One region of the Streptomyces sp. V2I9 genome, then DNA from elsewhere that is predicted to be linked to it. Evidence: riboswitches for the same ligand, from Rfam matches in the RefSeq annotation. Region 1 holds a riboswitch; each other region holds the start of a gene.

Region 1 (6,921 bases):
TTGATCTGGCCGCAGTTCACGGCGACGGCGAGGTCGGCGATGGTGACGTCCTCGGTCTCGCCGGAGCGGTGCGACATCATGCACTTGAAGCCGTTGCGCTGGGCCAGCTCGACGGCGTCCAGGGTCTCGGTCAGCGAACCGATCTGGTTGACCTTGACCAGCAGGGCGTTGGCGGAGCCCTCCTCGATGCCGCGGGCCAGGCGCTCGGGGTTGGTGACGAAGAGGTCGTCGCCGACGATCTGGACCTTGGAGCCGATGCGGTCGGTGATGACCTTCCAGCCGGCCCAGTCGTCCTCGTACAGCGGGTCCTCGATGGAGACGAGCGGGTACGCGGAGACGAGCTCCTCGTAGTACTCGGTCATCTCGGCGGCCGAGCGGGACTTGCCCTCGAACTCGTAGACGCCGTCCTTGTAGAACTCGGACGCGGCGACGTCGAGCGCGAGCGCGATGTCGCGGCCCGGAACGTACCCGGCCTCCTTGATGGCCTCGACGATGAGGTCCAGGGCGGCGCGGTTGGACTCCAGGTTCGGGGCGAAGCCGCCCTCGTCGCCGAGTCCGGTGGACAGGCCCTTGGTCTTGAGGACCTTCTTCAGCGTGTGGTAGATCTCCGCGCCCCAGCGCAGGGCCTCGGAGAAGGACTCGGCGCCGATCGGCGCGATCATGAACTCCTGGATGTCCACGTTGGAGTCGGCGTGCGAGCCGCCGTTCAGGATGTTCATCATCGGAACGGGCAGCAGGTGCGCGTTCGGGCCGCCGAGGTAGCGGAAGAGCGGCAGGTCGGACGCCTCGGAGGCGGCGTGCGCGACGGCCAGCGAGACGCCGAGGATGGCGTTGGCGCCGAGCGACGCCTTGTTCTCGGTGGCGTCCAGGTCGAACATCGCCTGGTCGATGAGGCGCTGCTCGGTGGCGTCGTACCCGACGAGCTCCGGGCCGATCTGCTCGATGACGGCGAGGACGGCCTTCTCGACGCCCTTGCCCTGGTAGCGGTTGGGGTCACCGTCACGAAGCTCGATGGCCTCGAACGCACCGGTGGAGGCACCGGACGGAACGGCAGCACGGCCCGTGCTGCCGTCGTCGAGGCCGACCTCGACCTCGACCGTGGGGTTGCCGCGGGAGTCGAGGATTTCCCTGGCTACGACGACGTCGATGGACGGCACGAGGCATCTCCTTCTGGGATCTGACACTGGTTGTGCAGGGTCACTGTGGCCTTGCGACCCGAGCCTATCCGGCCCGGCCGCGTTGACCGGCCGACCGCCCGACTCCTGGGACGAAAAAGGACCCGAGGGTGCGCGTATCGGGGCGAAACTCTAGAAATCTACCGAGCGGTAACCACAAGAGGTGAACGCGGCCGCGCTCATCCGCTCTCCCGCTCCCACGAAGAACCCGGCCCGGCGCGCTGGGGGGACGAGCGCGCCGGGCCGGGAAGCCGTGCGAGGGAGGGAGCCGCCGGACGCCCTCCCTCCGGGGAGGAGAGACGGCGGTTACTTCAGGTGGAGCTGCTGACCGGGGAAGATCAGGTTCGCGTCCTTGACGATGTCGTCGTTGAGCTCGAAGAGCTTGCTCCAGCCGCCCTTGACGCCTTCCTTCTGAGCGATCTTGCTCAGGGTGTCGCCGGTCTTGACCTTGTACTCGCCGTCGCCCTTCTGGACCTTCTCGCCGGTCGGGGTCGTGACGGTCTTCTTGCTCTCGGCCTTCTTCTCGGCCTGCGGCGCGGAGCGCTGCTCGGAGCGCGTGGCGGGCTGCTCGGCCTCGCGCTCGGGCTGCGCCTGCTGGGACCGGCCGGAGCCGGTGTTGACGCCCGGGTCCACGCCGTCGTCGGTCAGACCGCCCGCGCCGGCACAGGCCCAGGCGCCCGGACCCTGCATGTCGAGGAGCTTCTCGGCGGTGGCGATCTGCTGGTCCTTGGAGGCCAGGTCGGCGCGCGCGGCGTACTGCGTACCGCCGGCGGCGGCCCAGCTGGACTGGGAGAACTGAAGGCCGCCGTAGTAGCCGTTGCCGGTGTTGATGGACCAGTTGCCGCCGGACTCGCACTGGGCGACGGCGTCCCAGGTCTCGACGGAGGCGGCGGAAGCGGTGGTCGCGCCCATCAGCGGGACGGCGACGGCCGCGCCGGTGACACCCGCGAGGGTGGCGATACGGACGGCCTTGGACGGGCGGCGGTGCTTGCCCTTGCTGTTCAGCAGCATGGAACGAATCTCCTCACCGACGCCTACGAGGTGAGCTGTCGGGTTCGGGCTGATGAGTTGCCCGGCCGTGCGTCCTTGCGCACGTCTTCACCCCTAGCCGGTTCCGTACGCCCCCGTCTTCTCGACGAGGCGTCCGGACCCGGCGGCTTACCTGGGTCCCCCGCTCCTGCCTACGGCGCTTGCGCGTCTGTTCCCTCCGGCCGCCGGCAGGATTCGGCGTGACGGTCGTCGGGGCCCGCGGTGCGAGCGGCTTAGACCGTAAACACAGCCAACCCCGACATTCAAGGACGGACATAGAGGACAATCGGCCCGAACTCGCCACCGAGACCCATCCGTTTCCGCAGGTCGGGGGCGATGCGCCCGGATCGGCCGGGCGAAATGCGTGAGTTGAAGCAAAGAGACCCATGTCTCACTTACACAAAAGTGGACATAGGTCTCTGAACTGCCCGCGCTTTCGGGGCATTTTCCCGCCGGGATCAGTGGCCGACGGGCTCTTCGGCACGCTCCGGGGCGGTCGGGTCGGCGTCCTGGTCGCCACCCTTGCCCGCGTCCCGGCCCAGACCCAGGTCCAGGTTCTGGCCGGGCAGGATCAGGTCCGGGTCGGAGCCCAGGACGTCCTTGTTGGCCTCGTACAGCCCGGTCCAGCCGCCGGGCAGCTCCTGCACGTCGGCGATGACCCAGAGGTTGTCACCGGCCCGCACCGTGTACGTGCCCGTCGCGCCGCCGTCCCGTGCGTCGCCCTCGCCACGCGAAGCGTGCCGGCCGGAACCGCGCGGGCCGTCCTCCTGGCCGGCCTCCTCGGGCGCGGGGGCGCCGCGGTGCTTGCCGCCCTCGCCCGCCGGGGCGTCGGGGGCGGTCGACGGGTCCGCGCCGGGGGCCGGCGGGACGGTGGGCGTCACCGGGGAGTCGGGGGCCTCGGCCCCCTTCTCCGCACCCCCCTTGCCCGCCTTGTCACCTTCCTCCCCCTTCGTTCCGGACCCGTCGGCTTCACCGGACGTGCCGGATTCATCCGCCGTGTCGCCGGCGCCCGCCTCATCGGCCGGATCGGTCGTGGGGTCGGCCGTCGGGTCGGGGGAAGGCGCGGTGCCGGGGTCGACGCCGGGCAGAACGCCGTCCGTGGCGAGGCCGGAGATCACCGCGCAGCTCGGCCACGCCCGGGGACCCCGGTCGGCCAGGACCTTCTCGGCGATGGAGATCTGCTGCGACCGGCTGGCGAGATCGGCGCGGGGTGCGAACTCCGTGCCGCCGTACGCCGACCAGGTCTCCTGCGAGAACTGCAGCCCGCCGTAGTAGCCGTTGCCGAGGTCGGCGCTCCACATGCCGCCGCTCTCGCACTCCGCCACCCGGTCCCAGGTGGCCGAGTCGGCCGCGTGCGCGCCGCTCGCACCGAGCAGCGGGATGGCGATGGCCGACCCCGTCACCCCCGCGGCGACGATGAGGGCGGGTGCCTGGCGAGGTCGGCGGTGTCTGCCGTTCGCGGAGCCCATGGGTATGCCTTCCGTGCGACTGACAAGCTGGGTGCCCGGACGCCGCGCGGCGGGATCGCGCCCTCCGCGCCCGGTGTCCGAGTGACGCGTGCGCAACGTGCGACCCACGCGTCGAACCGTGAACCTAGCGGGACCCGAACGTATGTCACAAGTCGATGCAGCGCAGATCACGTGAAAGTCACAGAGTTGACAGCGAGTCACCTTTCGCGGTCGGCTCGCCCGGTTCGAACGCGACCGGAAGGGTGCGCAGCCCCCGCATGATGAGCCCGCCGCGCCAGCGCAGATCGGCGGGATCGGCGGCGAGTCGCAGGTCGGGGAGGCGTCTCAGCAGCGTGGCGAGCGCGGTCCGCCCCTCCAGCCGGGCCAGCGGTGCGCCCAGGCAGTAGTGGATGCCGTGCCCGTACCCGAGGTGCTGATTGTCACGCCGCGCGAGGTCCAGGGTGTCCGGATCGTCGAACCGCTCCGGGTCGCGGTCGGCCGCCGCGAGCACCACCAGGACGGGGTCCCCGGCGGCGATCTCCTCGCCGCCCAGGGTCAGCGGTTCGGTGGCGTACCGCCAGGTCGCCATCTCCACCGGCCCGTCGTACCGCAGCAGTTCCTCGATCCCGGTGTCCAGCAGCTCGCTCTCCCCCGGCACCGGGGACGCCTCCAGGGACGCCTGGAGCCGCGACCGCTGTCCGGGGTGGCGCAACAGCGCGTACATCCCGTTGCCGATCAGGTTGACCGTCGTCTCGAACCCGGCGAACAGCAGGATGAACGCCATCGCGGCGGCTTCGTTCTCCGTGAGGTGCTCGCCGTGGTCGCTGGCCCGGATGAGCCCGGAGATCAGGTCGTCGCCGGGGTTCTCCCTTTTACGGTGGATGAGTTCGGCGAGATATCCGCGCATCTTCTTCACCGACCGGGCGACCCCGCCGCGCGGTCCGCCGCCGTGCCGGATCATCATGCCCGCCCAGTCCCGGAAGTCGTCCTGGTCCTCCTCCGGGACGCCGAGCAGGTCGCAGATGGCGTAGATGGGGAGCGGGAAGGCGAGATCGTGGATGAGGTCGGCCTTCCCCTCCTCGACGAACGCGTCGATGAGCCGGTCGGTCAGCTCCTGCACGCGGGGCGCGAACTCCGCGACCCGGCGCGGGGTGAACGCCTTGGACACGAGCCGGCGCAGCCGGGTGTGGTCCGGAGGGTCGATGTTGAGCAGATGCGTCATCAGCTCCGCCTTGCGCTCCCCCGGAATGCCCGTCTTCCCCTTGGCGTGCGGCGACTCGGCGTGGTGGGCCGGGTTCTTGGAGAGCCGTGTGTCGGCGAGGGCCTGCTTGGCGTCCCCGTACCGGGTCACGAGCCATGCCTCGACCCCGCTGGGCAGCACCGTGCGGTGCACGGGGCGGTGCTCACGGAGCCAGGCGTAGGCGGGGTAGGGGTCGGTGGCGAACTCCCAGGTGAAGAGTTCGGGGGCGGGGGTCGCCGAGTCGGCCCCGTCCGGCGCGGCGGCGGCCTCCTCCTGCGGGGTGGCGTGCGGGCAGGCGGGCGGCTCGGGGGTGCTCGGTGCGGGGCTGTCGTTCACTCCTCGACGGTATCGGGCACGGCGTCGCGGGCTGTCCGCAGTCTCCCCGCGTAGTCCGCCGCCACCCGGCTCCCGCCCTCGGCACCGCGGTCCAGCCAGAACAGCGCCCGGCCCACGAGCACCGTCACCAGAAGGCCCTGTGCGTAGCGGTTCCCGGCCTCCGCCGCCCGCTCCAGGTACGGAACGGCCTCGACCACCTCACCCCGTTCCGCGAGAGCCTTGCCGACGATCCCCGCCGCCTCGACGCCGCCCGCGTCGGCGGAGTTCCGGTACCACTGCTCGGCGTACCGGACCTGCCCGGCCGCTTCGCAGAGGCGGCCGAGCACCAGCCCGACCTCGGGGCGCCCGTCCGCCTCACCCTCCAGCGCGCTCCGGGCGCTCTCCACCACCACCCCCTGGCGGTCCGGCTCGCCGCGTACGGCTTCCATGGCAGGGAGCCACAGGCCGAGCGGCACGGGCGGGGCGTCCGGGCGGGCCGCCGCCTCCCGGTGCAGGGAGGGGAAGGCCCTCCAGGTGTCGGGCTCCGCACCCCCGAGCAGCATTCCGGCGACGCCGTGGCGGACCTCGGACGCCCACGCGAGCGCGTCCTCGAACGACTCCCCGGCCGCCTGCGCGGCCTCCGGTCCGTACAGCGCGCCACGCCTCGCGCAGCACGTCCGACGGGACGGGGGTGTCGTCGGTGCCGCACCGGGCCAGGTCCATGGCGACGCGCACCAGCAGGTGTCCGTGCGGGTGGGCGTGGGGGCGGCGGGCGCGCCACCACTCGTCCCACAGCTCCGGGCCGACGGCGAGGAACGCGGCGATGTCCCCGTCCTCGCACCGGAGGGACGCGTCTCCCAGCCGGCGGTCCTCGCGCGCCCCGGCCAGCCGTTCCCGTTCGGACGCCGTCCATACGCGGGTCAGCTCCACCGGACCGACGCCGACCAGGACCCGCGCACGGGCCTGTCCGCCGAAGCGGTGGGTGTCGTACGCCTCGTCGCTCATCGTGGCGATCACCGGGACGCGCAGCCGGGCGAGGTCGGCGAGGAGCGCCGGGGTCAGGCCGTGTTCGCCGAGGTGGCCCTCCAGTTCGTCCAGCCAGACCGCACACCGCTCCTCGCCCCGTCCGCGCAGCACGGCGGGCAGGCCGCGCAGATCCGTGCCGGAGGCGGGGGCGAAGAGGCGTGTCGGGCCCGGCAGGTTGGCGAGCATCCCCACCCAGGCGGTCCGGCTCTTCCCGGACAGGGGCTCCCCGGTCACCAGCACCAGCCCGCCGGTACCGGCGGCCGCGCACATGCGCTTCTCCAGCAGGGCGTCGCCGTCGCGGGCGACGTAAGGGGGGAGTACCGGCTCGTCGCCCACCTGCCCGGCGCGCCGCACACCGAAGGCGGTCGGGTCCGCCGTGTCGAGGCGGGGCCAGTCGGTGACCGGGGGCAGGCCGGTGTGCTGCGGCGCTCCGAAGTAGGTGTGCACGCCGCCGTTGAAGGTCCTGGCCTGGACCACCGGGCCCTCGAAGACGCCGCCCGAGACACCGTTGCGGTGGGCGGCGGCATCGGGCACGGGCGGACCCGTCCGAGGGCGGGAGACCGTACGTGCCGCCTCGTCGTCGCCGTAGGCGTCGGCGATCGCCTTCAACTCCTCGTAGGCGTGAGGAGACGTGCGCCGCGTCTCCCGCAGGAGCTCCAGGAGGACCGAGGCGCGCCGGCGCCTCTCC
Region 2 (6,921 bases), 3.0 Mb from region 1:
GGAGACGACGACCAGGCCCTGGACGCCGTGCTCGCCGCAGTCGGCGACGGCCTCGGGGACCCGGTGGGCGGGGACGGCGATGACCGCGAGGTCGACCGGCTCGTCGATCTCGCCGAGCGAGCGGTGGGCGGGGACGCCGTCGAGCGTGGCCAGGTCCGCGTCGAAGGCGCGGTTCACCGCGTAGGTGCGGCCGGTGTAGCCGGCGGCGAGAAGGTTGCGCAGGACCGTGCGGCCCACTCCGCCGGGGATGCGGCCGGTGCCGATGACCGCGACGGAGCCGGGGGCGAGGAGGCGCTGCACCGAGCGGGCCTCGGCGCGCTGTTCGCGGCCGCGCTGGACGGCGAGGGACTTCTCGGTGGGTTCGAGGTCGAGCGTGAGGTGGACGGAGCCGTCCTCGAAGCTGCGGCGCTGGGTGTAGCCGGCGTCCCGGAACACTTTGATCATCTTGGTGTTGGCGGGAAGCACCTCGGCGGCGAACCGCCGGATGCCGCGCTCTCGGGCGACCGCGGCGATGTGTTCGAGCAGCGCCGAGGCGACGCCGCGGCCCTGGTGGGCGTCCTGGACGAGGAAGGCGACCTCGGCCTCGTCGGCGGGGGCGGAGGCGGGGCGGCCGCGGTCGTCGATGCGGTCGTAGCGGACGGTTCCGATGAACTCTCCGCCGATCGTGACCGCCAGTCCCACCCGGTCGACGTAGTCGTGATGGGTGAAGCGGTGCACGTCCCGGTCGGATAGCCGGGGATACGGGGCGAAGAAGCGGTAGTACTTCGACTCGTCGGACACCTGCTCGTAGAAGCTGACCAGTCGCTCGGCGTCGTCCGTGGTGATCGGCCTGATGCGCGCGGTGCCTCCGTCGCGGAGCACCACGTCCGCTTCCCAGTGGTCGGGGTACGCGTGATGCGGACTCTGCTCGGGCTTGGGCTCCATGCGCAAAGCCTACGGCGGGGAGTCCGGTCGCGGAGGGTCCGGTGCCGGGGCAGTCTGAGGAGGCCCGAACGGGGACATCCGGGGCGCAGGGCCGGGCGGGAGACCGGGCACAGCACCACGCACCGCATGAGAGACTGGTCTAGACAACCGTTGATATGTGAAGGGCAGAACCATGGCTGAGCGCCGCGTCAACGTCGGTTGGGCCGAGGGCCTGCACGCCCGCCCCGCTTCCATCTTCGTCCGGGCCGCCACGGCGTCCGGCGTCCCCGTGACGATCGCCAAGGCCGACGGCAGCCCGGTGAACGCCGCCTCCATGCTCGCGGTGCTCGGTCTGGGCGCGCAGGGCGGCGAGGAGATCGTGCTCGCGTCCGACGCGGACGACGCCGAGGCCGCGCTGGACCGGCTGGCGAAGCTGGTCGCCGAGGGTCTGGAAGAGCTTCCCGAGACCGTCTGACCGTGCCCTTCCCTTTCCGGCGGCGCTTCTCGGCCGGAAGCGGGTGTGCGAGAGCCGTGATCCCCCCGGGGGTCACGGCTCTTTCGCATTCAGAAAAAAGGGGGGACGCCCCGCGAATTTCGGGGGTGCGGGCAGCGCGGAACGCATTCCGGCTTTTCGCCTCTCCCTGTATACGACTTCTCTGTTAATGGCGGACGCCTGCGGTGTTTACGCCATGTTGCGGCGTGCTCACACGGGCGGCGGGCGGTGTGCGGTGCCTCGGGAGATCCGGGCGGCGCAGCCGGTGGGCCCCGGCGGCGCGTTCGGCGTGCTGGGCGCTGAGCGCCCTCGCCCGCTCCGCGTCACCGCGCGCCACGGCGTCGACGATCGCCCCGCGCTCGGCCCAGGATTCGACGGGGCGGGCGGGCTGCTCGACCGTGTACATCCAGTCGATCTTGTGCCGGAGCTGGGTGAGCAGCGCGATGAGGCCGGGGCTGCCGGACGCCTGGGCGAGAGTCTCGTGGAACCAGCCGCCCAGGGCGCGCAGGTCCTCCCCCTCACCACGGCGGGCGCGCTCCTGCCCCAGCCTGACCAGGCCCCGCAACACCTTGAGGTGGGCCTGGGTACGGCGCCGGGCGGCGCGGGCCGCGCTCAGCGGCTCCAGGAGCGTGCGCATCTCCAGGAGGTCGGCCGCCTCCTGGACGGTGGGTTCGGCGACACAGGCGCCGGCGTGCCGCCGGGTGACCACGAAGCCCTCGGACTCCAGCGTGCGCAGAGCCTCGCGGACCGGGACGCGGGAGACTCCGTAGCGGCGGGCCAACAGCTCCTCCGTGAGGCGGCTGCCGGGCCCGTGGACTCCGGAGACGATGTCGTCACGCATGGCCCTGCATACCGCCTGCGCGGGAATGCGCATATCCGAACCTCCGCCTCGATCCCCGCGAAACGCGGCCGCCCGACGTCTGTTCCGCGACTCTATGACAATCCGCCGGAATTTCCGATGGCAGGCCGGAATTCGGGGATACCCCCGGGCCGGAATTGCCGTAGGCCCCGGCGGACGCCGGGGCCTACGGGCGGGGCCGCGCGGATGGATCGCGCGGAGGTGTGTCAGACGTTCAGACCGTGGGAGCGCAGGTAGCCGACGGGGTCCATGTCGGAGCCGTAGTCGGGTGTGGTGCGGGCCTCGAAGTGCAGGTGCGGGCCGGTGGAGTTGCCGGTGGAACCGGAGAGGCCGATCTGCTGGCCGGAGGAGACGCTCTGGCCGACGGAGACGCCGATCGAGGAGAGGTGGCCGTACTGGGTGTACGTGCCGTCCGCCATCCGGAGCACGATGTTGTTGCCGTACGCGCCGCCCCAGCCGGCCTCGACGACCGTACCGGCTCCGACCGCGACGACCGAGCTGCCGGAGGCGGCCATGAAGTCCACGCCGGAGTGGCTGCCGGAGGACCAGAGCGAACCGCCGCTCTTGTAGCCGGTGGTGACGTGGGAGCCGGCGACCGGGAGGTGGAAGGCGTTCAGCCGGGCACGCTCGGCGGCGCGGGCGGCGCGGGCCTTCTCCTCGCGCACCTCCTCGGCGCGGGCCTCGGCCTTGCGTGCGGCCTCCGCCTTCGCCTTGGCCTTGGCGGCGGCCTCGGCCTTCTTGCGGGCGATCTCGTCGGCCTGCCGCTTCTGGGCGTCGGCCTGCGCGTCGATCCGGTCGGCGAGTGTGGCGTCGAGGTCGAGGGCCTGGGAGAGGCCGGCCCCGGTGGACTTGGCGGCCTCGGAGTCCGCGGCGAGCGCCGGGGAGGACAGCGAGCCGATGACTCCGGTGGTGGCCAGGGCCGCGATGCCGGCGACCTGGGCGCTCCGGCGCGTGAGGCGGCTCGGGGCACGGTGCTTCCCGGTGGCACGGGTGAACGCCATGGAGAGGCTGATCCTTTCCTTCCTTCTCGCCTACCGGGTTAGCTGACGGGTTCGGAGCAGGAAGGTCTCCTACGGATTCCCGCGCCGGTTCACGGCACGGACCTCCGATTCACCCCAGGGACTGCGATGGGTCCCCGGCTCCCCGGGCTCGCGCCTGACGGGGACTCGGCGATGACTGCCCGGCGCCACGGACGCGGCACAAGGTGGCGGACAGCCGAGCCGACGCTAGGCGGCGCGACTTCCCATCGCCAAACGGACGAGGGGTTCTGTCGCACATCCCACAGGACATACCGGCACTCATTATCTGGAAGGTGATGAAGTTACGTAAACGGTCAAAAGAGCAGGACCCCGACGAAGTGTTTCCCGTCGGGGTCCTGTGCGCAGCGGTGCGCCGCAGGAAGGCGTCAGCCGGAGACGACCGACACCTCACCGATGCCGAGCGCCTTCACGGGCTCCTCGATCTGCGCGGCGTCCCCCACGAGGACGGTGACGAGGCGGTCGACCGGGAACGCGTTGACCACGGCGGCGGTCGCCTCCACGGTGCCGGTCTCGGCGAGCCGGGCGTAGAGGTGGGCCTGGTAGTCGTCGGGGAGGTGCTGCTCGACCTGGTCGGCCAGCGTGCTCGCGACGGAGGCGGCGGTCTCGAACTTCAGCGGGGCGACGCCCACCAGGTTCTGCACGGCCGTCTCGCGCTCGGCGTCGGTCAGCCCCTCGGCGGCCAGGGTCCGCAGGACCTTCCAGAGGTCGTCCAGAGCCGGTCCGGTGGACTCCGTGTCCACCGAGCCGCTGATCGCGAGCATGGCGGCGCCACCCGAGTCGGGGCCGGAGGAGCGCAGCACCTGGGCGAAGGCGCGCACCCCGTAGGTGTAGCCCTTCTCCTCGCGCAGCACCCGGTCCAGCCGGGAGGTGAGGGTGCCGCCCAGGCAGTAGGTGCCGAGCACCTGGGCGGGCCAGACGCGCTCGTGCCGGTCGGCGCCGATCCGGCCGATCAGCAACTGGGTCTGGACCGCGCCGGGGCGGTCCACGATGACCACGCGGGCGGTGTCGTCCGCGGTGATCGGCGGTACCGGACGGGTCTGCCCGGCGTTGCCCGACCAGTCTCCGAGGGTGTCCGCGAGCAGCGCGTCCAGGTCGATGCCGGTGAGGTCGCCGACGATGACGGCCGTCGCGGTGGACGGGCGGACGTGCGCGTCGAAGAAGGCGCGCACGGCGGCCGCGTCGATCCGCCGGACCGTCTCCTCGGTGCCCAGCCGCGGCCGCGACATCCGGGACGTGGCCGGGAACAGCTCCTTGGAGAGCTGCTTGGCGGCGCGCCGGGACGGGTTGGCCCGCTCGTGCGGGATCTCGTCGAGCCGGTTGCCGACGAGGCGCTCGATCTCGCTCTCGGCGAAGGCCGGGGCCCGCAGCGCCTCGGCGACCAGGCCGAGGGCCTTCGCCAGCCGGGAGGCCGGGACCTCAAGGGAGACCCGGACACCGGGGTGGTCCGCGTGCGCGTCGAGCGTGGCGCCGCAGCGCTCCAGCTCGGCGGCGAACTCCTCGGCGCTGTGCTTGTCGGTGCCCTCGGAGAGCGCCCGCGACATGATCGTGGCCACCCCGTCCAGGCCCTCGGGCTCGGCCTCCAGGGGCGCGTCCAGGAAGATCTCCACCGCGACGACCTGCTGGCCGGGGCGGTGGCAGCGCAGCACGGTCAGCCCGTTGGGCAGCGCGCCGCGCTCGGGCTCCGGGAAGGCCCAGGGGCGGGCCGTGCCGGGCGTGGGCTGCGGGTGGAACTCCATGGCTACTCCAGTCACGGCGGCGTCGCTCACTTGGCCGCCCCCTCGTGCGCGTCCTCGGTGCCCTCGTCGGCCTGCTCGCCGTCGGCGTCCCCGGCCGGCTCGATGGGCTCGTAGACCAGCACCGCCCGGTTGTCGGGGCGCAGGGACGCCTCGGCCGCCGCGCGCACCTCCTCCGCGGTGACGTCCAGGACCCGCCCGACCGCGGTCAGGGCGAGCTGCGGGTCGCCGAACAGGACGGCGTAACGGCACAGTTCGTCGGCGCGTCCGGCGACGGTGCCGAGCCGGTCCAGCCACTCGCGCTCCAACTGCGCCTGTGCCCGCTCCATTTCCTCGGGGGTGGGCCCCTCGGCGGCGAACCGGGCCAGCTCCTCGTCGACCGCGGCCTCGATCTGCGCCACCTCCGCGCCGCCGGACGTCTTCACGTCCAGCCAGCCGAGCGAGGGGGCGCCGGCGAGCCGCAGCAGTCCGAAGCCCGCCGCCACCGCCGTACGGTCACGGCGGACCAGGCGGTTGTGCAGCCGGGAGGACTCGCCGCTGCCCAGCACCGTGAGTGCCAGATCGGCGGCGTCGCAGGCGCGGGTGCCGTCGTGGGGCAGGCGGTAGGCGGCCATCAGGGCGCGCGCCGGAACCTCGGCGGTGACCACCTCGCGCCGCTCCTCGCCGATGGTCTCGGGCAGCGTCCCGTCGCGCGGCGGCTGCTTGCCGTCGTGGGAGGGGATGGAGCCGAAGTACTTCTCGATCCAGGCGAGCGTCTGCTCGGGGTCGATGTCTCCGACCACCGAGAGCACCGCGTTGTTGGGCGCGTAGTACGTACGGAAGAACGCGCGGGCGTCCTCCAGCGTGGCCGCGTCCAGGTCCGCCATGGAGCCGATCGGGGTGTGGTGGTAGGGGTGGCCCTCGGGGTAGGAGAGGGCGGTCAGCCGCTCGAACGCGGTGCCGTAGGGCACGTTGTCGTAGCGCTGGCGCCGTTCGTTCTTGACGACGTCGCGCTGGTTCTCCATGGACTCCTCGTCGAGGGCGTCGAGGAGGGAGCCCATGCGGTCGGCCTCCAGCCAGAGCGCCAGCTCCAGCTGGTGGGTGGGCATGGTCTCGAAATAATTGGTCCGCTCGAAGCTGGTGGTCCCGTTGAGCGAGCCGCCGGCCCCCTGGACGAGCTCGAAGTGGCCGTTCCCCTTGACCTGCCCCGAGCCCTGGAACATCAGGTGCTCGAAGAGGTGCGCCAGACCGGTGCGCCCCTCGACCTCGTGGCGCGAGCCGACGTCGTACCAGAGGCAGACCGCGGCGACCGGGGTCAGATGGTCCTCGGAGAGCACCACACGCAGGCCGTTGGCCAGGCGGTGCTCGGTCGCTGTCAAGCCGCCGGAGCCGGCCTGTGCGGTGGCCGTGTGACCCATGGGCATGTACGTCCCTTCGATCGCGATACTGGACTTCCTGCCAGACCTGCCACTCTAAGCAAGCGCACCGGCACCTGGCGAAGTTCCCGTTCCCCGGATGTTTCCGTCGATGGTGTCGCGGACGCCCCCGCGGGCGGGCCGCCTCCACCGCTTCGGACGGGTCGAGGTCGGCGTTGTCAGTCCGGAGGTCCACAATGGACCGCGTCAGCAGCTCGTGTTGAACCGAACAAGCTCAGGTCGCCCGAACAGAATCCGTGAAGGAGTCGCAGCCGCGATGGCCCGCCGTAGCACGAAGACCCCGCCGCCGGACGACTTCGAGGAGAAGATCCTCGACATCGACGTCGTCGACGAAATGCAGGGCTCCTTCCTCGAGTACGCGTACTCGGTGATCTACTCCAGGGCCCTGCCCGACGCCCGCGACGGCATGAAGCCGGTGCACCGCCGCATCGTGTCCCAGATGAACGAGATGGGACTGCGGCCGGACCGCGGCTACGTG
Region 3 (6,921 bases), 3.9 Mb from region 1:
GAGGCCCATCGGGAGGAGGCGCGGCGGCTGCGGGCGGCGCTTCCCGAGGAGGTCTACCTGTGGGTGAACGCCGCGGAGGGGCACACGTACTCCGACGAGGAGGCGGCACGGTGGACGGAGCTGGATCCGCTGTTCCCCTACAGCCGCGATCCGCACCGTTCGGCGGGGCTGCCCTGCCGGACGGGCGAGTCGGTGATCTCGGTGGACGGCGACGGCACGGTGCGGCGGTGCCATTTCGTCAAGGCGGAGCTGGGCAATCTCTACGACGGGAGCTACCGCCGGGCGCTCGGCCCGCGAGCCTGTCCGCTCGCCGTGTGCGACTGCCACATCGGCTATGTGCATCTGGAGTCGCTGCCGCTGTACGACGTGTTCGCCGGCGGCGTCCTGGAGCGGATACCGGCCGGGTTCGGCGCGGGCACGCCGCGGGACGGGCTGGTCGTGCCGAACCCGTCCCGTGCGCTTCCCCTGCTGGAGCCCTGAGGGGCCCGCCGGGGGGGGTGTCCGGCCCTGATCCGCCGGACACCCCCTCAGAGCGGCAGCAGGTCCGGGCGCTTCGCCTCGACGTGGTCGCCGGAGGACTCGCCGCGCAGCCGTCGGCCGATCCAGGGGACCAGGTACTCGCGGGCCCACTGGACGTTGTCGCGCCGCGCGTCGAAGGGGCTGCGCTGGGCCTGCGGCGGCCAGGGCTGGTCGGGGTCGGCGGGCACGTCGTGGCCGAGGACCTGGGCGGCGCGCAGGGCGACGCGGGTGTGGCCCTCGGGTGAGAGGTGCAGCCGGTCGGCGTCCCACGCCCGCCGGTCCTGGACGGAGCGCAGCGACCACAGGTCCAGGACGGGGCACCGGTAGCGGTCGGCGATGGCCCGCAGATGGACGTTGTACGTGGCGATCTTGCCACGCATGTGGCGCAGGACCGGAACGCCGCGGGTGTCGAAGCCGGTGGTCACCATGACCGTCCCGACGGCGTTGCTCAGGTCGGCGACCGCCCGCTCGTAGCGCTCGGCGAGGTCGTCGGGGTCGGTTCCGGGCCGGATGATGTCGTTACCGCCCGCGCAGAAGCTGACCAGGTCGGGGGCCAGTTGCTTGGCACGGGGGACCTGCTCCGCCACGATCTGGTCGAGGAGGCGTCCGCGTACGGCGAGATTGGCGTAGCGGAAGTTGCCGTGCGGGGAGTCGTCGGGGCCGGCCGCCACGTCGGGGGCGGGGAGCCGGTCCGCGAGGAGCACCGCGAAGCGGTCCGCCCAGCCGACGAAGGCCCCGTCCGGGCCGGGATCGCCGACGCCCTCGGTGAAACTGTCGCCTATCGCCGCGTACGACCCGATGATGTGCTGCTGGTTGTTTCTCGAATCGTCTGCCACAACCACGTATCCTGCACCGTTCGATGTGACCTACGCGACCGTAATATGGGATTGACGGGTGGTGAGATAGACCACCCGGTCAGTTTTTGGTAAAGGCGGAATAAGCGAGGGGCGATGTGCTGACAGCACATCGCCCCTCGGGCACTTCTCGTGGTGCCGGATCAGACGGAGACGCCGTGCTGACGCAGGTACGCGATCGGGTCGACGTCCGAGCCGTAGCTCGGGCCGGTGCGGACCTCGAAGTGCAGGTGCGGTCCGGTGGAGTTGCCGGTGGAGCCGGAGAGGCCGATCTGCTGGCCGCCGGTGACGGTCTGGCCGACGGAGACGTTGAGGGCGGACTGGTGGGCGTACTGGGAGTACATGCCGTCCTCGTGCTTGATGACGACCTCGTTGCCGTACGAACCGCTGTTGCCGGCCGAGACCACGGTGCCCGGTCCGATGGCCAGGACGGGGGTGCCGGAGGCGGCCTGGAAGTCCGAGCCGGTGTGGTAGCCGCTGGACCAGCTGGCGCCCGAAGCGCGGTACTGGGTGGTGACGTTGGGGCTGGCGAGCGGGGCGGACCAGCCGGAGCCGGCGGCCTCGGAGGAACCGGTCCGCGCCGGGTCGCCGGAGCCCTCGGAGTCGTCGGCGGAGACCGTGTCGGCCTTCGGGGCCTGCCGGGTCTCGGCCTTCGGGGCGGGTGCGGCCTTCTTCGGCGCGGCCTCGGGGGTGGCGGACTTCGCGGCCGGGGCGGAGCCCTTGGCGCCGAGGGTCAGCTTCATGCCCGGGTGGATCAGGCTGGGGTTGCCGCCGACGGTGGAGCGGTTGTCCTGGTAGAGCTTCTCCCAACCGCCCTTGATCTTGTGCTCGGCGGCGATCTTCGACAGGTAGTCGCCGGAGACGACGGAGTACGTCTTCGGGGCGGCCTTGGCGGGGGCGGCGGCCGTGGCGCCGTGCGCGGCGGCGACCGACGCGGCGGCGGGCTTCGCGGCCGGGGCGGCCTGGTCGGCCGCGCCGGCGGTGGTGGCACCGATGAGCGGGAGCGCGAGTGCGGCTCCGCCGGTCCCGGCGGCGAGGACGCCGCGGGAGATCGGGCCGGACTTCGGACGACGGTGCTTACCCTTTGCGGGCATGGGGATCTTCCTCTCCGGCGCCTGCGAGGTGAGCTGTCGGGTTCGGGCTGGAGATGCCCGGTCGCGTTGCGGCGACTTCACCCCGAGCCGGCCCGGATCACTCCGGGCCGGCGGCTTACCTGGTTCCCCCGCTCCTGCCACGTCTGTGTGGGTGGGTGCGAATTCCGGGCGGCGGCAGGATTAGGCGGTCCGTCCGGATTGACGGTGACCGTAAACCGGCCGGGACGAGCGGAACAAGCCAACGGTTGGCCGCCGTATTCATCGATTCGACAGCGTCCGGAATTTCCGGTCACACTCCGTGGATTACGGATCTTGGATTTCCGCGCGCATCCTGGGAATACCTTGGGGCGCGTTCACCACGGACCGTCACGGATATGATCCCGCTCACCTCCCTATTCCCATCTCCCCCATTAGCGGGGCATGTTCTGCGAAATGCACCAATACGGACACAGGGCGGGCGGCACCCCTGACGCCGGGTCAGCCACAGCCCTCTCCGGACCCCGTCCGGACAGGCGAACCGTGATGATTTCCCGCTGAATCGATGTCGTATCGTCACGGGAGCGCCCTCGCCGGCGAGCCGCGCCGGCGTCAGAGACCCCAGGAGCCCCCGTGACGCAACAGGTGCCGCAGGTCCCGCCGACAGAGACCGTGCTGACCGGAGTCCGCAATTTCCGCGACGTGGGCGGGCTCCCCACCACGGACGGTCGGCGCACCGCCTTCGGGCGCCTCTACCGCAGTGGCCACCTGGCGCACGCCACGGCCGAGGACGCGGCCTTCCTCGGCGGGCTGGGACTGCACACGATCTTCGACTTCCGCCACTCCGCCGACCACCGGCTCGACGGGTACGACATCGATCTGGCCGGTGTCCGCAACATCAGCATTCCGCTCTCGGACCCGGCCGACGGCGCGGAGTTCTGGCGGCTGGTGGGCGATGGGAACATCGAGCAGCTGCGCTCGGTCCTCGCGGGCGGCAAGGGTGTGGACCGCATGATCCGGATGTACCGCGCGACGATCGAGGAACGCACCGCCGAGCACAGCCGGGTCCTGCACGCCCTGGCGGAGGACAGCGTGCCGGCGCTGATGCACTGTGCGGCGGGCAAGGACCGGGCCGGCCTCTCGATCGCGGTCGCCCTGCTGGCCGTCGACGTCGAGAGGGAGGCGATCGAGGAGGACTACCTCAAGTCCGACGACCTCCACCGCCGCTACGCCGTGAAACGCTCCGACGCCTCCGGGGCCGGGATGTCGCCCGAGGTACTGGAGCTGCTGGATCCGCTCTTCGGGGCGCGGCCCGCCTATCTCGCGGCGGCCTTCGCGGCCATCGAGGAGAACTGGGGCACGGCGGACCGCTATCTGGCCGAGGGGCTGGGGATCTCCCCGGCGACCCGCGACCGGCTCCGCGAGCGTCTGCTCGACCAGGGCTGACCGGTCCGGAGGCGCCCCACCCCATGGCGGCCTCTCACTTGCTCCCGGCCACCACGAAGAGCAGACAGAGGAAGCCCGCGACGACGTGGCCCGCCACCAGGTAGGCGAAGAGGCGGATGACGAGGCCGCGGGGCATCCGCTTCTCCTGCGGGTCCTCGCCCACCCGGCGTCCGGGGCCCAGCGGGTCGTAGTGCTCGGAATCGGACATGACGGTCCTCTCTGTCGGCCTCACGGCCGGTGGGACGAAGGGCGGACCCGGCGGGGCGCCGGTCAGCGGGCGTGGAGGCCGCTGCCGAGGCAGAGCTCGGCGACGGGACTCTGCAGCAGGGAGTGGACGAAGAGCAGCTCCGCGCCGCAGCGGCCGGCGGCCGCGATCCGGTGCGGGGTGAGCGAGTCGAAGTGGGCGCTGTCGCCGGGTTCGAGGTCGTGGACGGTGTCGCCGAGCCCGACCCGCAGCCGGCCCTCCAGCACGTACAGCCATTCCTCGCCCGGATGCACCCGGACCAGGTCGCCCTGGGCCCCGTACGGCACGCGCACCCGCAGCGCCTGCATCGCGCGGCCGGAGCCGCCTGCCTGCCGGTACATCCAGCCGTCGGCCTCCGTCCCCTCGAAGGCGCCGCCGCGCACGATCGCGTCACGTGCGGGAGACTGCTCGCCGAGCAGCTCGGAGACCGTCGTACCGTAGATGCGGGCGAGTCCCAGCAGCATGGGCAGCGAGGGCTGGCGGCGGCCGGTCTCCAGCCGGGAGAGGTGGGCCGGGGAGAGTCCGGCCCGGCCGGCGGCGGTCTCCAGCGTGAGACCGCGGGCGCGGCGCAGGTCGCGCAGGCGGGGTGCGACGCCGGGGAGCTCGTCCGGCGCCCCTTCGTCCGGAGGGTTCATGGAGCCATTGGGCCAGGATTTTTCCTCGGAGGCAAATAAGTTGCCTCAGAGGCAATACCTGTCGGCTCCCGGACCGGTCAGCGGTTCGCCACCGCCTGCTTGACCAGTGTCCGGCCGAAATCCCACATCAGCCCGCCGCCGCTGTGCGCGTCGTCCATGACGGAGGTGAACGCCGCCACGAAGCGGTCCACCTCCGCGTCCCCGATGATCAGCGGCGGGATCAGCTTGATCACTTCCAGGTGGTCGCCGGAGACCTGGGTGAGGATGCGGTGCTTCCGGAGCAGTGGCACCACGACCATCTGGGCGAAGAGTCCCTTGCGGGCCGCCTGGAGCATGGTCCAGCGGCTGCGGAGCTTCAGCGAGGCGGGCCGGCCGAACTCGATGCCGATCATCAGCCCGCGCCCGCGGACCTCGTGCAGCAGCTCGTAGCGGTCGACCAGGGCGGCGAGCCGGTCGCGCAGCAGGTCGCCGGTGCGCCGGGCCCTGGCGACGATCTCCTCGTCCTCCATGACCGCGAGGACGGCGAGCCCGGCCGCCATCGCCTGGGCGTTGGAACCGAAGCTCGCGGAGTGGACGAGGACCCGGTCCATCGAGGAGTAGACCTTGCGGAAGATCCAGTCCTTGCCGAGGGTGGCGCCGACCGGCACGTAGCCGCCGGAGAGCGCCTTCGCCACGCACACCAGATCGGGCTCCACCCCCTCCTCGTGCTGGTAGGCGTAGAAGTCCCCGGTCCGGCCCAGGCCCGTCTGGACCTCGTCGGCGATCAAAAGCGCCTTGTGCCGGTGCAGCAGCTCCTGCGCATCGCGGAGATAGCCGGGCGGCGCCGCGTGCACGCCCTTGCCCTGGATGGGCTCGACGACCAGCGCCGCCACGTCGCCCCGCTTCAGCTCACGGCGCAGCGCTTCGAGGTCACCGAGCGGGACGGCCGTGTCGGGCAGCAGCGGGGCGAAGCCGTCGCGGAAGCCGCGCTCCCCGTTGACGGACAGGGACCCGGTGGTCAGCCCGTGGAAGGCGTGGTCGCAGTAGAGGACCCGCGGCTTCCCGGTGGCGTACCGCGCGAACTTCAGCGCCGTCTCGACAGCCTCCGTGCCGCTGTTGCCGAAGAAGACCCGGTCCAGATGCGGGCTGTGGGCCAGCAGCTTCTCGGCGAGCAGTCCGGGCAGGGGCTGGCAGTCGAAGCGGGTGAGGTCGGCGAGCTGGGCGTCCAGCACGTCGTGCAGGGCCCGGCGCACGACGGGGTGGTGGCGGCCGAGGCCCATGACGCCGAACCCGGCGAGCATGTCGAGGTAGTCGTCGCCCTCCGCGTCCCAGAAGTACGCGCCCTCGGCCCGCTCGTAGACCTTGTCGAAGCCGAGGGTGTGCAACATGCGCGGCAGTTGGTGGTTGAGGTGGCGCGCGTGCAGGTCGTACCGCTCGGCTCCGCGTTCGGCGAGGAGCCCCGCCAGGTCGAAGCCCTGGTTTCCGCCGTCCGTCATCGCCCGCTCTTCTCCTTCGACGTGCTGCCGCACGGGTCTTCGGATGTGCTGCCGCACGGGTCCGGCCGCCCCGGAGGAGCCGCCGCGGCCGGACCCGTCACGTCGGTCACCGGCTCACCGGTTGCTGCTGATGGTCTCCCGCGCCGCACGCAGTGACTCCTTGAGGGACCCCATGGTGGCCAGCACCGCCGTGGGCTCGTAGCCGCAGTGCGCCATGCAGTTGGCGCAGCGCGGGTCCTTGCCCCGGCCGTACTTGTCCCAGTCGGTCTCCTCGATGAGCTGACGGTACGTCGGTACGTAGCCGTCGCTCATCAGGTAGCAGGGGCGCTGCCAGCCGAAGAGGGAGTAGTTCGGGATCGCCCAGGCGGTGCACGGGAAGTCCGCCTTGCCCTCCAGGAAGTCCAGGAAGAGCGGCGAGTGGTTGAGCCGCCAGCGGGCCCGGTTGCCTCCCGCGAACGCCTTCTTGAACAGCTCGCGGGTCTGCTCGACGCCGAGGAAGTGCTCCTGGTCGGGGGCCTTCTCGTAGGCGTAGGCGGGCGAGATCATCATCTCGTCGACGTGCAGGTCGTCGTTGAGGTAGTTGAGCACCTCGATGATGGTCTGCGGGGTGTCGGTGTTGAAGAAGGTGGAGTTGGTGGTGACGCGGAAACCGCGCCGCTTGGCCTCCTGCATCGCGGC
Region 4 (6,921 bases), 1.7 Mb from region 1:
TCGGCGGAACGGTCGGCGTGGGCGGGGCCGCCGCCGTGCCGGGCGTCGGCGGAGCGTTCGTAGGCGGCGCGCTGCTCGGCGGTCAGGGTGTCCAGCAGCTTCCGGGCGTCGGCCAGTTTGGTGCGGATCGCGGTGCGGTGCTCACGCAGTTCGGCACGGCGGGCGGCCAGGCGCTCGCTCTCCCGGTCGGCGCGGGCCTTGACCCGGGTGATCTGGGAGACCTGCCGCTTGATGCTCCGCAGCAGCCCGTTCTGCCGGACGCCCGCCCGGTCGAGGGAGGAGGCGCGTTCCAGGTAGGCGTCGGGGTCGGAGGAGAGCGCCAGTTGCAGGGCCGGGGCGAGGGTGCCGGAGCGGTACTGCGCGGTGGCCAGCGATCCCAGGGCGTGCCGGGCGGTGTTGAGGCGGCCGGTGCGGCGGGCCGCCTCGTCGGCCAGGGCGTCCACGGCGCGGGTGGCGGCGTCCGCCTTCTCCTTCGCCCCGTTGTACCGCTCCGTGGCGACCTCGGCGTCGTGGTACAGCCGGTCCACCTTCGCCCGGACCTGGGAGGCGGTGGGGGCCGGTTCGGCGGGGGCCGCGCCCGCAGGCGTGACCGAGCCGGCGGTGGCGGCCCCGGCGAGCGCCAGGGTGGCGGCGGTGCGGGCAGCAGAGCCGGTGAGGGGGCGCTGCTTGGGTTTTCGATGGGCTGACCTGCGGTGCGCTGCCACGGGGGCGGCATCCTTCCTCTCGGCTGCCCGCCGGGGAGCGGCGGGTCCGGGAAGGACGCTAATCCCGGCGCAGGGAAAAGAGGTGCCATGACAGCTATTGCCCTGAAGTGACGTTTCGCCGCTCGCCGATGATCGCCGATGTGACCCCGTACCGGGTCAAGCCGGTCGATAGCGGAGGAAGTGCGCAAGGAAGGCTTGCCCCACTGCAAGGTAAAACTTTGGCCATGGCTAGGCTCCGGAGCCATGGACGTACTCATCAACGTTGTCGTCGCCCTCCACATCATCGGCATCGCCTCCCTGCTGGGCGGCTTCCTGACCCAGATGAAGGCCGTGGGCGCCGGGACCGCCCGGTTCACCCCCGCGATGCTCCACGGTGCGCTGACCATGCTGATCACCGGCATCGCCCTGGTCGGCCTCAACCAGGCCGACGACCAGGCCGTCAACAACGTCAAGATCGGCATCAAGCTGGCACTGCTGGTCGTGATCCTCGCCCTGGTCTACGTCAAGCGCGACGAGGAGAAGGTGGACAAGGGCGCGTTCATGGCGGTCGGCGGGCTGACCGTGGTCAACATCTTCCTCGCCACGGTCTGGACCTGAGACTCGCCACGGTCCGGACCTGAGACCGGACGCGGTCCGGACCTGAGACCGGACGCGACACGCCGGGGGCGGCCGGTCACGGACCGCCCCCGCCCCGGTGTCACGCGGGCCGCACGCTCCCGTAGATCGGCATGGAGTAGATCGACTCCTCGCGCACGTTCGCACCCGGCTTCGGAGCGTGGATCATCATCCCCTCGCCCTTGTAGATCCCGACGTGGCTGATGTCGTCGTAGAAGAAGACCAGGTCACCCGGTTGCAGATCGGCCGTGGCCACGCGGGTGCCGAACTCGACCTGGTCCCAGGTGGTCCGGGGCAGCGTCACCCCCGCCTCCCGCCAGGCCGCCTGCGTCAGCCCCGAGCAGTCGTACGACGACGGGCCGGTCGCCCCCCATACGTACGGCTTCCCGATCTGGGCGCGGGCGAAGGCCAGCACCTTCTCCGCCTTGGCGGCGTAGCCGCTGCCCGTGCCGGAACCGGAGCCGGTCCCCGTACCCGTGCCGCCGCCCGAGGTGCCGCCGGACTCCTCCGCGGCCTCCTCGCGGGCCTTCTCCTCGGCCGCGGCCCGCTCCTTCGCCTCGGCGGCCTGCCGGGCGGCCAGCCGCGCCGCCTTCTCCCTGGCCTCGGCCTCCTTCTTGCGCTCCAGCTCCGCCAGCCGCGCCTTCTCCTCGGCCGTCAGCCGGGACAGCAGGCCGCGCGCCTCAGTGAGCTTGCTCTGCACGGCCTTCTTGCTGGAGGCGAGCGTGGCCTGCGTCTCGGTGAGGGTCTCCAGGCTCTTCACCGCCTCCGCGCGCTTCTTCGCCGCCGACGCCTGCTGCGTACGGAACTCGCTCACGGCCTTCTGCTGCCGCTCCGTCGCCCGGTCCATCAGCCGGCTCTGGTCGAAGTACCCCTGCGGGTCGTCCGCCAGGAAGAACGTCGCCGTGGGCGCGATGCCGCCGCTGCGGTACTGGGCCGCCGCGTAGGACCCCAGCGCCCGGCGGGCCTCGTTGATCTTCTCGGTCCGCTTCGCCACGTCGGAGAGCAGCGCGTCGACCTTCTTCTGCTGCGTCCCGGAGGCGGCCTTGGCCCGGTTGTACTCCTGGGTCGCGGCACCCGCCTGCCGGTACAGGGCGTCGACCTTCTTCCGGACCTCCTCGATCGCGGGCTTCGGCTCGGCGGGGGCGGCCGTGGCGCTCTGCGTGGAGAGCAGCGTCACGGAGGCCAGCGCGGCCGTCGTCAGCCCGACGGCGGGGGTGGTGCGCACCTTCGTACGCGGCTTGCGATGCGATGCCAAGACCGGCATCTCCTTCCGTGGACCGCCTACCGGGTTAGCTGTCGGGTTCGGACGGAACGGAAGGCTGTCCTACGGTCCGCATGCGAGGGCACGGACCGATTCACCCCGGTTCTGCGTGTGGGTCCCCGGTTCCGGACGGCCGGGTCGGCAGAACGGATTCGGCAGAGGTGGCCGTCGGGCGCGGTTCGCCCCAGGGAGGTACGGATCACCTGAGCGAGCACGCTAGCCAAAGCGCCCCGCCGCTGGGAAGGACGATGAGCGATATGCCCGATACATTTTCGTGACCTGCCCGGAACGGAGGTCCCGCACCCCCTCCCACCGGGCACTCCCTCACGGAACGTGCGCGTCCGCTCTCCGTGCGTCCGGTCCCGGACGTCCGCTCGGCGGCTTCGGCGGAAGGTTGTCGGTGCGTCCGCCTAGACTCGGATGGCGATGAGCAGCCTCTTTGACGACAGTTTCCTGACCGGCCTCCAGCCCGCGGAGGACGGCCCCCCGCCGCCCCCCGAGGACCACGCGCCCGAAGCGGTGCCGGAGGGACTCTTCGAGGGCGTCCACGACGCGCCCCCGCCGCCGCGGGACGGCTATTACCGGGACGGCCACCCGCGCCCGGCGATCGACTCCGCCGCGCTGCTCGACGGGCTGAACACCGAGCAGCGCGCCGCCGTCGTGCACGCCGGGTCCCCGCTGCTCATCGTCGCCGGGGCCGGCTCCGGCAAGACCCGGGTGCTCACCCACCGCATCGCCCACCTGCTGGCCGAGCGCGGCACCCACCCCGGTCAGATCCTCGCCATCACCTTCACCAACAAGGCCGCCGGCGAGATGAAGGAGCGCGTCGAGCAGCTCGTCGGCCCGCGCGCCAACGCGATGTGGGTCATGACCTTCCACAGCGCGTGCGTCCGCATCCTGCGCCGCGAGTCGAAGAAGCTCGGCTTCACCTCATCGTTCTCGATCTACGACGCCGCCGACTCCAAGCGCCTGATGGCCCTGGTCTGCCGCGATCTGGACCTGGACCCCAAGCGCTACCCGCCGAAGTCCTTCACCGCCAAGGTCTCCAACCTCAAGAACGAGCTCATCGACGAGGAGACCTTCGCCGGGCAGGCGGCGGACGGTTTCGAGAAGACCCTCGCCCAGGCGTACGCGCTCTACCAGGCCCGCCTGCGCGAGGCGAACGCCCTGGACTTCGACGACATCATCATGACGACGGTCCACCTCCTCCAGGCGTTCCCGGACGTCGCGGAGCACTACCGCCGCCGCTTCCGCCACGTTCTCGTCGACGAGTACCAGGACACGAACCACGCCCAGTACACGCTGGTACGGGAGCTGGTCGGCCCGGCCGGGGAGCACGACGCCCCCGCCGAGCTGTGCGTGGTCGGTGACGCGGACCAGTCGATCTACGCCTTCCGGGGCGCGACCATCCGCAACATCCTCCAGTTCGAGGAGGACTACCCGAGCGCCACGACGATCCTGCTGGAGCAGAACTACCGCTCCACGCAGACGATCCTCTCCGCCGCCAACGCCGTCATCGAGCGCAACGAGAGCCGCCGCCCCAAGAACCTCTGGACCAACGCCGGCTCCGGCGCCCGCATCACCGGGTACGTCGCGGACACCGAGCACGACGAGGCCCAGTTCGTCGCGGACGAGATCGACCGGCTCACCGACGCGGGCGACGCCAAGGCGGGCGACGTCGCGGTCTTCTACCGCACCAACGCCCAGTCGCGTGTCTTCGAGGAGATCCTCATCCGTGTCGGCCTGCCCTACAAGGTCGTCGGCGGCGTGCGCTTCTACGAGCGCAAGGAGGTCCGGGACGTCCTGGCCTACCTGCGCGTCCTCGCCAACCCGGAGGACACCGTCCCGCTCCGCCGCATCCTCAACGTCCCCAAGCGCGGCATCGGGGACCGCGCGGAGGCCATGATCGACGCCCTGTCGATGCGCGAGAAGATCTCCTTCCCGCAGGCCCTGCGCCGGGTGGACGAGGCGTACGGCATGGCCGCCCGCTCGTCCAACGCCGTCAAGCGCTTCAACACGCTGATGGAGGAGCTGCGCACGATCGTCGAGTCCGGCGCCGGGCCCGCCGTCGTGCTGGAAGCCGTCCTGGAGCGCACGGGCTATCTGGCGGAGCTCCAGTCCTCCACCGACCCCCAGGACGAGACGCGCATCGAGAACCTCCAGGAACTCGCCGCCGTCGCCCTGGAGTTCGAGCAGGAGCGCGGCGACGAGGAAGGCGCGGGCACCCTCGCGGAGTTCCTGGAGAAGGTCGCCCTCGTCGCGGACTCCGACCAGATCCCCGACGAGGACGAGGACGGCTCCGGCGTCATCACGCTGATGACGCTGCACACCGCGAAGGGCCTGGAGTTCCCGGTCGTCTTCCTCACCGGTCTGGAGGACGGCGTCTTCCCGCACATGCGGGCCCTCGGCCAGACCAAGGAGCTGGAGGAGGAGCGCCGCCTCGCCTACGTCGGCATCACCCGCGCCCGCGAACGGCTCTACCTGACCCGCGCCGCCATGCGCAGCGCCTGGGGCCAGCCCTCGTACAACCCGCCCTCGCGGTTCCTGGAGGAGATCCCGGAACAGCACCTGGACTGGCGGCGCAAGGGGCCGATGGCGGCCCCCGCCGGACCCACCTCCGGCATCACGTCCTCGCTCTCCTCCTCGCGCTCCCGCTCCGGCCCCTCGGGCTTCGCCACCCGGCGCGGGGCGGAGAAGCCCACGGTCGCCCTGGCGGTCGGGGACCGGGTCACGCACGACCAGTTCGGCCTGGGCACGGTGACGGCCGTCGAGGGCCACGGCGACCAGGCCAAGGCGACGGTCGACTTCGGCGACGAGCGCCCGAAGAAGCTGCTCCTGCGGTACGCGCCGGTCGAGAAGCTGTAGGCCGGGAACGGACGGAGGGGGAGGGCCTCGGCCCTCCCCCTCCGTCCACGTACTGTTCCGGCCGCGCCCGTCAGGTCGGGTTGAGGCCCTTGCCGCGCAGCCACACCAGCGGGTCGATCGACGCGCCGCCGCCGGGCCGGACCTCGAAGTGCAGATGCGCGCCGGTGGAGTTGCCCGAGTCGCCCGCGTATCCGATGACGTCACCGGCCTTCACCGGGCCCGAACGGATCCGGGTGCTGCTGAGGTGGCAGTACCAGGTCTCCGTGCCGTCGGCCGCGGTCACGATCGCCATGTTCCCGTACGCGCTGTTCCACCGGGTCTGCACGGTGCCGTCGGTGGCGGCCATGACCGGAGTGCCGTACGAGACGGGGAAGTCGATGCCCGTGTGCGCGGACATCCAGTTGATGCCCGCCTGGCCGTAGTAGGCGCTCAGCCCGTGCTGCTTGACCGGGAGGACGAACTTGGGGCGCAGCGCCTCGCGGCGGGCCGCCTCCTCCTCGCGCTTCTTCTTCTCCGCCGCCTGCCGCTCGCGCAGGTCGATGCGCTCCTGGGTGCGGCTCGCGCGCTCGCGGAAGTCGTCGCTGCCCTCGGAGAGCTGCTCCAGCTGGCTGTCCAGGCGGCTGTTCGCGGCGACCACCTCGGCCGAGGTGGGGTCCGCGATCGCCATCGACGCGGTCTTCTCCTCCGGCTTGTCGTCGCCGGGCAGCCCGCCGACCGAGGCGGCCGCGATGCCGGCGACGCTCATCACGCAGGCGGAGGGCACCGCGACGGTCAGCAGCGCGGAACGCTTGGCGGGGCTGCGGCGGCGAGCGCGGCTGCGCGGGGCGGGGGTGCGCACGCCGGTGCGGTTCGGGGAGTGCGGGGCGGGGAGGCCGTCCCCGGCGTCCGGCTCCGGCGCGGCGTCCGGCGTGAACGCGTGCTCGGCGTCCGGTGCGTCCTCCTCCGCGAGGACGGCGAACCCGGCGGTGGAGGACAGGTCGGTCCCGGAGTCGTCGGTCGTACGATCCGGCTCGGCCGGGCCCTCGGGCGTCGTCCCGTCGGCCGACCGCTGTTCGTACGCAGGGTCCGACGTCAGTTCGGGTTCGTACGCGGTGCTCTCGGGCGTGGCGCCGGAGTTCCAGGCGGTCGCGTCGTAGGCGCCGGTGTCGTACGCGGTCGTGCCGTAGGCGGTGTACACGCCGGTGTCGTACGTGCCGGTGTCCTGAGCGCCCGGCGCGAACGTGCCGGTGGCGAAGGCGGTGGTGGCGTACGTGCCGGTGTCGGCGGCGACGGCCGCCGTGCCGTACGCGCCGGCCGGGTACGCCCCGGTGTCGTAGGCGTCCGTCCCGTACGCGCCGCCGGTCGCGTAGGCCGTGTCGGCCGGGTACGTGCCGGTGTCGTAGGCGTCCGCCCCGTAGGCCCCGGCGCCGTACGCCTCCGAGGGATACGCGGAATCCGTGCCGTACGAGGCGTCCGTGCCGTACGAGGCGTCCGTGC

What was found. Region 1 has a riboswitch for cyclic di-AMP ahead of QFZ71_RS11065 (transglycosylase family protein). Riboswitches for the same ligand answer to the same signal wherever they lie in the genome.
Positions count from the first base shown of each region.
Region 2: linked by a shared signal. The riboswitch ahead of QFZ71_RS24225 (M23 family metallopeptidase) and the one ahead of QFZ71_RS11065 (transglycosylase family protein) in region 1 are both predicted to bind cyclic di-AMP.
Region 3: linked by a shared signal. The riboswitch ahead of QFZ71_RS27835 (LysM peptidoglycan-binding domain-containing M23 family metallopeptidase) and the one ahead of QFZ71_RS11065 (transglycosylase family protein) in region 1 are both predicted to bind cyclic di-AMP.
Region 4: linked by a shared signal. The riboswitch ahead of QFZ71_RS18875 (C40 family peptidase) and the one ahead of QFZ71_RS11065 (transglycosylase family protein) in region 1 are both predicted to bind cyclic di-AMP.

Region 1 is NZ_JAUSZJ010000002.1:2,540,643-2,547,563, forward strand. It holds gene eno (phosphopyruvate hydratase) at 1-1,157, opposite strand, end outside; gene QFZ71_RS11065 (transglycosylase family protein) at 1,482-2,186, opposite strand; cyclic di-AMP (ydaO/yuaA leader) riboswitch at 2,192-2,374, opposite strand; gene QFZ71_RS11070 (transglycosylase family protein) at 2,663-3,673, opposite strand; gene QFZ71_RS11075 (cytochrome P450) at 3,852-5,228, opposite strand; gene QFZ71_RS11080 (hypothetical protein) at 5,225-5,656, opposite strand; gene QFZ71_RS11085 (hypothetical protein) at 5,583-6,921, opposite strand, start outside.
Region 2 is NZ_JAUSZJ010000002.1:5,520,613-5,527,533, reverse strand. It holds gene QFZ71_RS24240 (GNAT family N-acetyltransferase) at 1-924, opposite strand, end outside; gene QFZ71_RS24235 (HPr family phosphocarrier protein) at 1,097-1,378, shown strand; gene QFZ71_RS24230 (GntR family transcriptional regulator) at 1,563-2,270, opposite strand; gene QFZ71_RS24225 (M23 family metallopeptidase) at 2,462-3,256, opposite strand; cyclic di-AMP (ydaO/yuaA leader) riboswitch at 3,270-3,437, opposite strand; gene QFZ71_RS24220 (pitrilysin family protein) at 3,661-5,031, opposite strand; gene QFZ71_RS24215 (pitrilysin family protein) at 5,058-6,431, opposite strand; gene QFZ71_RS24210 (DNA topoisomerase (ATP-hydrolyzing) subunit A) at 6,700-6,921, shown strand, end outside.
Region 3 is NZ_JAUSZJ010000002.1:6,412,437-6,419,357, reverse strand. It holds gene QFZ71_RS27845 (STM4011 family radical SAM protein) at 1-480, shown strand, start outside; gene QFZ71_RS27840 (SGNH/GDSL hydrolase family protein) at 528-1,355, opposite strand; gene QFZ71_RS27835 (LysM peptidoglycan-binding domain-containing M23 family metallopeptidase) at 1,517-2,467, opposite strand; cyclic di-AMP (ydaO/yuaA leader) riboswitch at 2,471-2,631, opposite strand; gene QFZ71_RS27830 (tyrosine-protein phosphatase) at 3,077-3,889, shown strand; gene QFZ71_RS27825 (DUF6126 family protein) at 3,924-4,097, opposite strand; gene QFZ71_RS27820 (helix-turn-helix domain-containing protein) at 4,160-4,768, opposite strand; gene QFZ71_RS27815 (aspartate aminotransferase family protein) at 4,846-6,243, opposite strand; gene hpnH (adenosyl-hopene transferase HpnH) at 6,358-6,921, opposite strand, start outside.
Region 4 is NZ_JAUSZJ010000002.1:4,232,376-4,239,296, forward strand. It holds gene QFZ71_RS18865 (C40 family peptidase) at 1-704, opposite strand, end outside; gene QFZ71_RS18870 (hypothetical protein) at 948-1,301, shown strand; gene QFZ71_RS18875 (C40 family peptidase) at 1,402-2,583, opposite strand; cyclic di-AMP (ydaO/yuaA leader) riboswitch at 2,582-2,748, opposite strand; gene pcrA (DNA helicase PcrA) at 3,007-5,445, shown strand; gene QFZ71_RS18885 (peptidoglycan DD-metalloendopeptidase family protein) at 5,516-6,921, opposite strand, start outside.